2 regions of the Paenibacillus sp. J53TS2 genome follow, and region 1 is predicted to be linked to the other one. Evidence: riboswitches for the same ligand, from Rfam matches in the RefSeq annotation. Region 1 holds a riboswitch; the other holds the start of a gene.
What was found. Region 1 has a riboswitch for thiamine pyrophosphate ahead of tenA (thiaminase II). Riboswitches for the same ligand answer to the same signal wherever they lie in the genome.
Positions count from the first base shown of each region.

Region 2: another riboswitch for thiamine pyrophosphate. It lies ahead of KJS42_RS17890 (ABC transporter substrate-binding protein); the one in region 1 lies ahead of tenA (thiaminase II).

Region 1 covers NZ_BOSK01000004.1:156,534-162,059, reverse strand. The annotation lists gene thiE (thiamine phosphate synthase) at 1-538, opposite strand, end outside; gene thiD (bifunctional hydroxymethylpyrimidine kinase/phosphomethylpyrimidine kinase) at 535-1,353, opposite strand; gene thiM (hydroxyethylthiazole kinase) at 1,350-2,198, opposite strand; gene tenA (thiaminase II) at 2,219-2,914, opposite strand; TPP riboswitch at 3,067-3,170, opposite strand; gene KJS42_RS10830 (hypothetical protein) at 3,368-3,670, shown strand; gene KJS42_RS10825 (alpha-mannosidase) at 3,899-5,526, opposite strand, start outside.
Region 2 covers NZ_BOSK01000008.1:221,606-227,131, forward strand. The annotation lists gene KJS42_RS17875 (sensor domain-containing diguanylate cyclase) at 1-289, opposite strand, end outside; gene KJS42_RS17880 (cold-shock protein) at 488-709, opposite strand; gene KJS42_RS17885 (cold-shock protein) at 880-1,080, opposite strand; TPP riboswitch at 1,384-1,496, shown strand; gene KJS42_RS17890 (ABC transporter substrate-binding protein) at 1,653-2,720, shown strand; gene KJS42_RS17895 (MTH1187 family thiamine-binding protein) at 2,776-3,069, shown strand; gene KJS42_RS17900 (ABC transporter permease) at 3,066-3,836, shown strand; gene KJS42_RS17905 (ABC transporter ATP-binding protein) at 3,865-4,680, shown strand; gene KJS42_RS17910 (hypothetical protein) at 4,701-5,036, opposite strand; gene KJS42_RS17915 (HD-GYP domain-containing protein) at 5,063-5,526, opposite strand, start outside.

The sequences.
Region 1 (5,526 bases):
CGATGCCGACCAGGGGCAAGGCGATCCCGCAAGCGCGTAGCTCGCGGAGAATTCCCGGCCCTTGCGGTGCTTTGGCGTCCGCTTTCGAGGCCGTGGGATAGATCGGCCCGATGCCAAGGTAATCGGCACCGTGCCGAACGGCGGCCTCCGCTTCGGCGAGCGTGTGCGCGGAGACGCCGAGGATGCGGTCTCCGATCCGGGCGCGGACCCGCACGGCCGCCTCGTCCTCCTGGCCGACGTGAACGCCGTCGGCTCCGATCGCAAGGGCCAGTTCCACGTCGTCATTGACGAGGAACGGCACACCACGCTGGCGGCATGCGCCTTGCAACTGGATGGCGAGTTCCCGCAGCGGAGCCCCGGTGAGCGCGCCCGGCCCTTTCTCGCGGAATTGCACGAGCGTGACGCCGCCGGCAAGCGCCTCTTCCAGCACCCGCAGCGGCTCTATACGGCAGTTCGTGCTGCCGATGACCAGATAAGTCCGCAGCAGTTGGCGCATGCGGGCTGCCTCGATGCGACCGCTTCCGCCACCGTCGTTCATCGGGAAACTCCTTGTAAGCGACGGTAAGCAAAATGGTTCGTCGGCCCATGCCCCTGCCCCAGCTCAAGCCCGTGCTCGATCGCCGCTTGAATAAAGGCCCGGGCGGTCCGTACCGCGTCTAGAGCCGGTAAGCCTTTGGCTAACCCCGCTGTCAGCGCAGCCGAGAAGGTGCATCCCGTGCCATGTGTATGTGGCGTGGGAATTCGCCGTCCGACCAACTCCGTGAAGGTCGACCCGTCATAGTACAAATCAACAACCCGATCGCCGTTCTCGGTGTCGTGGCCGCCCTTGATTACGATCTGCCGCGACCCGTACGCGCAAATACGTTTGGCCGCTTCGCGGCGATCCTCCATGGTGCGGATCGACAGGCCGGACAACACCTCCGCCTCCGGGAGGTTAGGCGTAACGATGAAAGCCAGCGGCAGCAATTGCTCGCGCAGCGCTTGCACCGCTTCCGGCTGGAGCAGAGAAGCGCCACCCTTGGCAACCATTACCGGGTCGACTACCACTTGAGTCCAGCCAAAGGCTCGAATCTGGGCGGCAACCGCCTCAATGATTTCCGCGCTGAACAGCATGCCGGTCTTCAGCGCATCCACCCCGAGGTCGGAACCAACCGCTTCGATTTGCTCCGCCGCCGCTTCCGGGGGCAGCGGGTAGACGTTCGTCACGCCCAGCGTGTTCTGAACCGTCACTGCAGTGATCGCCGACATGCCGTAAACGTCCAGCTCCTGGAACGTTTTGAGGTCGGCCTGGATGCCGGCCCCGCCGCCGCTGTCCGACCCGGCAACCGTCAGCGCCTTGGAGATCCGGCTCATCCGACCCACCATCCGCCGGCGCCTGTCGCCTGCATTTCACGCACTGCCGCGTGGCCCTTGAGCGAATGCGGATGAAGCTTCGCCAGCTCGTCGAGGAACGCGATCTGGAAGCTGCCCGGTCCGGCGGCGGCCGTCCGCTCGGCGGCGCGGGACGCGGCGGCGCCATAGAACGCTAGCCCGGCGGTACCGGCCAGCAGCAGATCGCGCTCCACCGCGGCGAAGGCTCCCAGCACCGACGTGAGCAAGCAGCCCGTGCCGGTCACCTGAGTCAGCAGTGCGTCTCCGCCGCTGACAAACCGGCACTGCAGCCCGTCGGTGATGACGTCTTCACGGCCGGTAATCGCCACGACCGTGTTCAGCGCCCGCGCGGCCCGTACCGCGAGTTCGGCCGCCTCGTCTCCCGCGGTGTCGCCGGCATCAACCCCCTTGATCTCGCGGTTTTCCCCGACGAGATGGGCGATCTCCGCCGCATTGCCGCGCAGGAGCGACACCTTTACCTCGCGCAGGATACGCAGAGCCGATTCAGTGCGGAAGGCGGTCGCCCCCGCACCAACCGGGTCAAGCAGCACCGGCACGCCATGAGCGTTCGCCGACCGGCCGGCGAGGATCATCGCTTCGACCTGCTGCGTCGACAACGTGCCGATGTTCAAGACGAGGGCCCCGGCGATCTTGGCCATATCAGCCACCTCCTCGGGTGCATAGGCCATGACCGGCGAAGCGCCAAGGGCGTACAAGCCGTTTGCGGTAAAATTCGTGACGACAACATTGGTCATGTTATGCACGAGGGGTTTCGTTTTTTGCACCTTTTCCAGCACATCGGACAGATCTTTTTCCATTAAGCTCATGTTTTCAACCTCTCTTTCGATCATTTGGATGAATGCGAAATCATCGGCATCGCAACCGGCCAATCTTCCTGCCGGTAAGCCATATCCCAAAAGAGATATTCCAATTGGCAGCTTTGCAGAAAATGATCGGCCATCCTTTGCCGCTCTTCCTCCCTGGCTGTATCCGCCCATCCGTCTAACGCATGGATAAACTTCTCCGTCACATCCCCCGAAAGACGCCCGTAAAAATCAATCCACTCATAAAACGGATGGTCCGGTGTCGGCTGCACTTCTGCCAGCAGCTTTTGGCCGATCTCCAGATAGGTCCAAGGGCAGGGCAATAAAACGGCATAGATCTCGCCCAAACTCCCTTCGTGGGCCACCGTCAGCATATGACGGATATAATGATGCGCCGAGGGTGCAAGTGGGTACCCCTGCAACTCTTCAAAATTCACTCCGGCGGCCCGGCAAAAAATCTGATGGGGTTGAACTTCACGGTTTAAAATATACGCGATCTGTTCGTTGAACATCGCGATCTCCTCTCGGGTCCGGCTTTTGGAAATCGCGATACCGTAAATCCGCATATAGGCGTTTAAATATTCGTAATCCTGCTTAACGTAATGAATGAGCTGCTCTTTCTCCAGTTGTCCCCTTGCGATGCCTCTGACGAACGGATGATCGAATATGGCTTGATAGATCCCGTCCGCCTGACGTCGTAGCTCCTGCGTAAACCCCATCGTCTCCACCTCCCAATATATTGAACTAGGAAATCCCCTGAGAAGACGACGACAAACGACCTGTTAACAGAGCGCGCAAAAAAGCCGCTCCGTAGAGGGAGCGGCTCGATCAAGTCCTAGGCTGATATACGACAACCTGAGCACTATTCAAATGGGGGCCGACTCCACTTTCCTACGCTAGTATGAACTAGATCAGGTTCAAAGGGTCCAAGATGGTCTCTTGTCTCAGCCGTTTACGGCGCCCCTAGTGGATTTCCTATGCAATTCACCTATTACTCTACCGATCCCTGCCTGGATTGTCAATCCCGTCCAGCGAAAGATCGTTGGATCACTTGCTTCTCTCGTCTACACCATCCCCGGAATGCTGCATAGCATAACTATCAGGGAACTGTCTTGTAAACCGGTTCCTCAGGATAAGTAACCGGATCCCATCCAGCTAAGGAAGGTTAGGCCATGAATTCAGCCGGAAAAAGCAAATCCTCGTCCTCCAACAAGAAAAATGGCAAAAAGGGCGGTTTCCGGCCAAAAACCCCGGAATATACCGTAGCTGCGCTGCTTCTTTCCGGTAAACTTCGCGTGGATTCCGTCCAGTTATACCGTAACGCAACCATGTATGTCTCCCTTGTTGGCGAATACAAAACGATCAGCAGCGATGCAAACGCCGACAAGTTGCTGAACTTTCTCAACGAGAATGGAGATATGACCATCAATGACATCATCAATGCCATGAAGAAAAAAGCGGACAATTCCTCCTGAACCCGCTCTTCCTTTGAAAGATTCGGGTGGGAGGATCGCTCGCTTTACATCATAACCTAGATGCGGGGGTTTACTACAATGAGTGAATTTGACGGCGAAGGCTTCTCGGAACTCATCGTAATCATCATTCTGGTCGTTCTGTTCTTCTACGGTTCCAACGATATCGAAACGCTGACGGGCGCCCCGACTTCCGATTAACTGTCGAAGGCGACCCACAGCGTTCTCTCGTTATTTCAACTGCAAACGAATCGTTTTGATTTCATACGGTGACATCGACAACTCAAGCTCCGCAGTTGAGGAGGATTCTCCTAAAGGCCGTTCCATCATGTCGGTTTCTTGCCAGGAAATCACCGGCATCCCGAAATGGAAGCGAACGCGGCCTCGGCCTCCCTTGTATTCATGCAAACGAACGATCAAGCCGTCGCCGTCTTCCGCTTTTTTCACGGCATCAATGACGACGTCCGCACTTCCGCTCGTTTGGAGCAGTGAGAATGAAGACGAGTGCGCCTGGCCCATCGTGGCGTAAACCGGCTGATTTAGCAGCGTTGCTGCCTGTACGGTACCGCCTTCGGACCAATGCCCCTCGTGAGGATACAGCGCGTACGTAAACTCATGCTCGCCGCGATCCGCTTGCGGATCCGGATAAGTTGCCGATTTCAACAGCGACAGCCGGATCACATGGTCCTTAATGTCGTGGCCGTATTTGCAATCATTCAGCAGGCTGACCCCGTACCCGTGCTCTGACAAATCGACCCATTGATGACCGACCGTTTCAAATCGAGCAAGGTCCCAAGAGGTGTTCCAATGCGTCGGTCGCTTGACGTTTCCGAATTGGATATCGTAAGTAGCTTCCGTAGCCCGTACGTCAACCGGAAAAGCGACCTTCAGCAGTTGCTGACGCTCCTGCCAATCAACTTGAGTCTGGAAGTCAATCCGCCGGTTGTTGCCATACAGAATCATCTCTTGGCGGATCGTCGAGTTCATATAAGTCCAAGTAAAGCTAACGACGGCACGCAGCGAACCCGTCACGACTTTACAGTCCTGTAGCTGCTCGACCTCGCGTTGTTTCTCCTGGTAGAACACATCGATGTCCCAAGCCTCAAACATTTTCGGCTTATCTTCGAACACCTGAAGTACGTTCCCACGTTCGCCCGGCGCCAGCACTTCGCGGCCGGCTTCCCGATCAAAGATCGAGATTAGCTGTCCGCCATCATTCCACTCGATGTTATAAATTGGGGTTTCGATTCCGTTTGGCCGTGTTTTAAAAGGTTCATCTGGTGTGAGATCAACCTGTTCGTCCTTGCTGCGTTCAATCGTCACAAAGCCAAGCGGCGGCACGTTCTCTACTAGCACCCACACCGTCTTTCCGTCGAATTCGGATTTCAGCTCTACCCCGCCTGCTTGAACCCACTTTGCTCCCTCAGCTTGCCCCTCCAAAGCAACCAAGCCGGTAAAAAGCCAGGCTGACGGATTCCATACGGTGTACGAATCCCCCGCGTCGTTCGTCAAGGCTTGAATGGCTTGCTCGCGGCAGGATTCCAACAGCGATTCGGCCTGCGCGTACTCCAGCTTGGAATCGCGGTACACCTCTGGAATGGACGAGCCTGGAATGATGTCGTGGAATTGGTTGCGCAAGATCGTTTTCCAGCTTTCGTCCAACTTCGCTTTCGGATAAGCCTCCCAGTCTCCTTCCGCGAACAGCGCCTGCAGGCTGAGCAACCATTCGGTGTCCCGGGACAACAACTCCAGTTTGCGGTTCATCTTTTTGTTGTACGCTTGGCTGGTGTAGGTTCCTCTATGGTATTCCAGGTACAGCTCACCGTCCCAGGTATGAACATAGCGATCCGCCGCCCCAA
Region 2 (5,526 bases), on a different contig from region 1:
TCATTAATCCACTATATAAATAGGTACAGCTCAACACGAGCAACGCCGGAAGACCGGAGGCCCGATATTGGCTGTAGATGATGAAGGCCGTTAGCATATCCCCAAAAATCAGCCATCCAATCGCGGCGGAGAGAAAAGTTTCTGTGGCGGGAAGCGCTGTCATCCCAAATGGCAAAGCCACGAGCGACATTGAGATAATCAGAATGCCGATGAGAATGGCCAGCTTCCTTTGCTTGCTGCTGGAAGGAATATCGAAGACTTGAGAAGCAACCTTATAATTACCGTGCATCGATGCGGGGGTTCTCCCTTCTGGATGTCAAACATTGTAGTAGTTCAAACATATTAAATTTTTAATATAGATGCAATCCTTTTATTGATATTTCATTTTTGCATACCCAAAAAAAAAAACAAAAACAGCCGTATTCGCTTTGATGCGAATACGGCTGTGGCTGCTGTCAGCGTCCACCGATTCCGGCGGCGTCCTCGTCTATGCCTTCTTGGCCGACGATCTTTGATCGGAGCTTGGATTACTCAGTTGGGGGAGCATGCGCGTTCCCATGACCATCTCAGACGAGCAAAGCGGACAAGCCGGACTATGTTCAAACGTGAAGTTGTCACGCATCCATCCATTGCAATCGTCGCTCGTGCAGGTCCATACCGGTGTATTTTCCTCAGGAATTTCTTCTAACGTTTTTTTACGGTAGTTCATAATTCCCCTCCTTCAAGGTGAGCGTTCTAACCGGGTGCATAGATGTGGTTCGTCATAGTGCTATATGTACCATCAGAAGCGAGGTTTCCGAATGTTAACCTCATGAATGATCTTTGAGTAGAAAAACTGCCCTCAATGCGAGAACGCATTAAGAGCAGTTTCTGGCTAGCTTACAGTTTTACAACGTTTTCGGCTTGAGGGCCGCGGTTGCCTTGAACCACGTTGAATTGTACGCGTTGGCCTTCGTCGAGGGTTTTGAAGCCTTCGCCAGTGATCGCGCTGAAATGAACGAATACGTCATTTCCGCCTTCCACTTCGATGAAGCCAAAACCTTTCTCAGCGTTAAACCATTTTACTGTTCCGGTTTCCATAGGGGAATACCTCCTGTTTAAAGATTAACATGATTCATTTTTTTAACAGAAGTCGCTCAAAAGGGCTGACCCTTATGAACATGCACCACTTGTATAAAAAAAATTCACACATTGAAAAAAGTTCCAGGTTTTAAATAGTGACACTCTTTTCAATGGGTGAATGATCTTCTTTCTAAAACACGAGATGAACTCATTATATCCTTTTGCCAGATAAAAAGCAAATCCCCTATTTTTGCAAACCTGTTCGGAAAGACTGGACAAATGCGGCAAGCGAAAACTATAATGACAGTTGTAATCTGCAGTCATACTGTTCAGGGGTGCTGGAATTGGCCGGCTGAGAGTGTATCCCTCAAAGATACTGACCCTTTAACCTGATCTGGATAATGCCAGCGTAGGGAGCTATACTATATGGATATGAACTCGTTATTCATTTCATTTCCATTGCCTATCGCGTCCCGGATCCGGGACGTTTTTTTGTATCCGAAATTTGGATTGCGCTTAAGGTCGCATTTCCAGGGTTATACCAAGAACAAAGCTGCGGAAATTTAAACAATCGAAGGAGAGAATGTGTCGTGAAAGTTCAACTACGCACCGTGCTGGCGCTGTTCCTCGGCTGTATGCTGCTAATTCTGTCTGCCTGCGGCGGAGCCAACGGAAATAGCGCGGGCAAGGCTGCTGCAGGAAACCAAGGCGGGCAAAATGCCGAGAATGCCGCGCCTAACCAGGCGACCGGCGAAGAGCTGCGCAGCGTCAAGGTTGTGCTCGACTGGAGCCCTAACACCAATCATACCGGCCTTTACGTCGCTAAGGACCAAGGGTATTTCGCCGAGGAAGGGCTGAATGTGGATATCCTCCTTCCCGGCTCCGGCGGCGCTGAGGCGATGGTTGCCTCCGGGGAGGTCCCGTTTGGCGTCAGCGTACAAGAGAACGTCACCCAAAGCCGGCTCCAAGGCGTCCCGCTTGTATCCATCGCCGCAATCATTCAGCATAATACATCCGGCTTTGCTGCACCTGTTGCCAAGAATATCAAGACACCTAAGGATTTTGAGGGCAAAGCCTACGGCGGATGGGGGTCTCCTGTGGAAGAAGCGGTCATTAAATCCATTATGGACCTGCAGGGCGCCGATGTCGGCAAGGTAAAGTTCCTCAACATCGGGGATGCCGATTATTTTACGGCCGTGAAGCGGGATATCGACTTCGCCTGGATCTTCTACGCATGGACCGGCATCGAAGCCGAACTGCGGGGTGAGCCGCTGGATATGCTTTACGTTAAGGACTTCTCCGAACAGCTTGACTATTATACGCCGGTGCTTGTCACCAACGAGAAGACGATCAAGGACGACCCGGAGCTCGTGAAGGCGTTTATGCGAGCGGTGTCCAAAGGTTATGATTATGCAATCGCCCACCCTGAGGAGTCGGCGCAAATTTTGCTCAAGGCTGTACCGGAACTCGACAAGGACCTGGTAGTTGCCAGTCAAAAATGGCTGAGCCCAAAATACAAGGACGACGCTCCGCGCTGGGGCGAACAGAAGAAAGAAGTATGGCAGAACTACTCTGATTGGATGCATGAGCGTGGCTTGCTGGAGAAACCGCTTGAGGTAGATGCCGCTTTCACCAATGAGTTTTTGCCGAGCGAATAACTCCCTGAAATTATGTTTTCAACCAATTCCCATTATCGAAAGGATGAACTCATCGATGCCAAACGCACTTTTAAGCATTCAAATCATTCCAAAAACGCCAAATGGTGAAGACGTGATACCGTATGTAGACCGGGCCATTGAAGTGATTCAGGCTTCCGGGGTGAAATATCAGGTCAATCCCCTGGAGACAACCATGGAGGGGGAACTCGACGAGTTGTTGGCTATCGTGAAGAAAATGAATGAAGCCGTCATTGAGTTTGGCAGTACAGGCATCATTTCGCAAATCAAAATCTCGTATAACCCCAAAGGCGTCAGCATGGATAAGCTGATTGAAAAATATCGGCCATGAATCTCCGCAGCCTTTGGCACAGCATCTGGCCGCCCCTTGTGGCGGTCATGCTGTTTTTGCTGATTTGGCAGGGCGCCACCGCCTGGTTTCACATTGAAAAATGGATCCTCCCCAGCCCGGTTGATATCGGGCGTGAAGCGGCCGCCGGTGCGGCCAGTTTAGGGGAGCACACGCTGGCAACACTACGGCTGATGCTGATTGGTTTTGCCATTGGAACGCTCGTGGGCTTGTTGATGGCGTTTGTGCTCCATTATGTCCCGTTTCTTAAAGCGTCGCTGTATCCGTTGATCATCTTGAGCCAAAACGTGCCGACCATTGCGCTGGCCCCACTGCTCATGATCTGGTTCGGGTTCGGGATCCTGCCGAAGATCATCGTCATTACGCTCGTCTGCTTCTTCCCTGTTGCGGTGGCGACCATGGACGGACTGAGCCGCACGGATCGCGCGATGCTGGATTATATGCGGATGATCGGTGCGTCCAAGGCGGATATCTTCCGCAAGCTGGAGGTGCCCTACGCGATCCCCTCGATCATGTCCGGGGTTAAAATCGCCGCAACTTACAGCGTCATGGGTGCGGTCATCGCCGAATGGATCGGTGCGGACAAAGGAATCGGCTATTATATGATGCTGCAAAAGGCGTCGTTCCGCACGGACAAAATCTTCGTCGCCATCGCGATCATCGTAGCGATCAGCCTGGCGATGTTCGCCTGCGTTGCTCTTTTGGAAAAATGGCTTATCCGCTATAAACCGTCGAACGACCGGAGTTAACGCAGCTTACAGAAAGGGTGGCTCGGTTATGAGTGAAAAATCAACGATAAGGGATCTGGCCGTACCGGCGCTCGAGGTCCGGCAGATCCATAAGACATTCCGCGACCGGCGACGGGAAGTCCCCGTACTGCGCAATATCTCGCTACGTGTGCCTGCCGGCGAATTCGTGTCGATGATCGGCCCATCCGGCTGCGGCAAAAGCACGCTGTTTCACATCATCGGTGGGTTGACGGCCCCGGAACAAGGAGAAGTCCTACTTCAGGGACGCCCGGTTACCGGTCAACGCGGGCATATTAGTTACGTGCCGCAGCAACCCGCGCTGTTCCCCTGGCGGACGATCGAGGACAACGTCGTTTTGGCGCAGGAAATCGCCGGAACCAGAAGCCGCAGCGATCGTAAGGAAATCCAGCATTGGCTTGCAAAGGCCGGGCTAGGCGGTTTTGAACGAGCTTACCCCCATATGTTATCCGGCGGTATGCAGCAGCGAGCTTCTTTCCTCCGGGGGCTGCTCGCTCCCCAAGAAGTGATGTGCCTCGACGAGCCGTTTAGCGCCCTTGACGCGCTGACGCGCAGCGAAATGCAGCGTTGGCTGCTGGATATTTGGGAAGAGAATAAGCGTTCTGTCTTGATGATTACGCACAGCATCGAGGAGGCGCTGATGCTCTCCGATACCATTTATTTATTCTCGAGCCGGCCGGCGAGCATCCTGCATGCCATTCAAGTGCCTTTCCCCCGACCGCGGCGTGAAGAAATGACGGAAGATCCCGACTTTATTCGTTTGAAGCGAGAAATCGCATCCATGATGGCAGAGGAACAACGCAAAACGACAGCAGGAGGAGTCTAGATCATAGACTCCTCCTGCGATTATGTATTGATTTCGGCGACAGTAACTTGATCCACTTCCAGCATCAATTCTACCCATCTTTGCAAATGCTCGGCTTCCCCTGCGAAGGCAATCAGCCAGGTCACGGATTCAATGGATTCATGAGTTCCCTCCGGATCCACGAGATCCGGCATTCGGGCAAGCACCCGCTCATAGGCGTTCAGCTTTGCGTCGATCAGCCGGAATCGTGCCAGCCTCTGCGCACAATCGGGAAATAAGGTCACGCGAAGGGACAGCAATTTCCGGTCTGCCCGTTTGGCTTCCTCCAGTTCCGCCGGAGATACAAGACGGCTCCAGGACCCATTATCCATGCCCATCCCCCCCCCCCTTGTAACCGCGACATTTACATGATCGAGTAAATGTTCAACATCTCATCGGACAGCTGCATTAACGCATCGACAATCTCCGGGTCGAACTGGGTTTCACGATGACGGAGCAGCTCCTGCTTGGCTTCAGCCATCGTTAGCTTCCGCTCCCGGTAATGCCGATCCGATGTCATGGAATCAAAAGCGTCGACAACCCCGCAAATTCTCGCATTATAGGGGATTTCCTCCCCTTGCAGCCTGTCCGGATATCCAGCTCCGTCCCAACGCTCATGATGCCACCGGACGATATCCGCGATACCTGGGCCAAACGCCGGATCCGCTTCGACGAGTTCCGCCCCGATGACCGGGTGCAGCTTAATGATCTTCCACTGCGCTTTCGTAAGCGGCTCCCGCTGTTCGATGATCGCACGAGGAATCATCGTTTTGCCGATATCATGCATAAAACATCCGCGGACCAGCATGTCCTTCTCCGCCCCGCGAA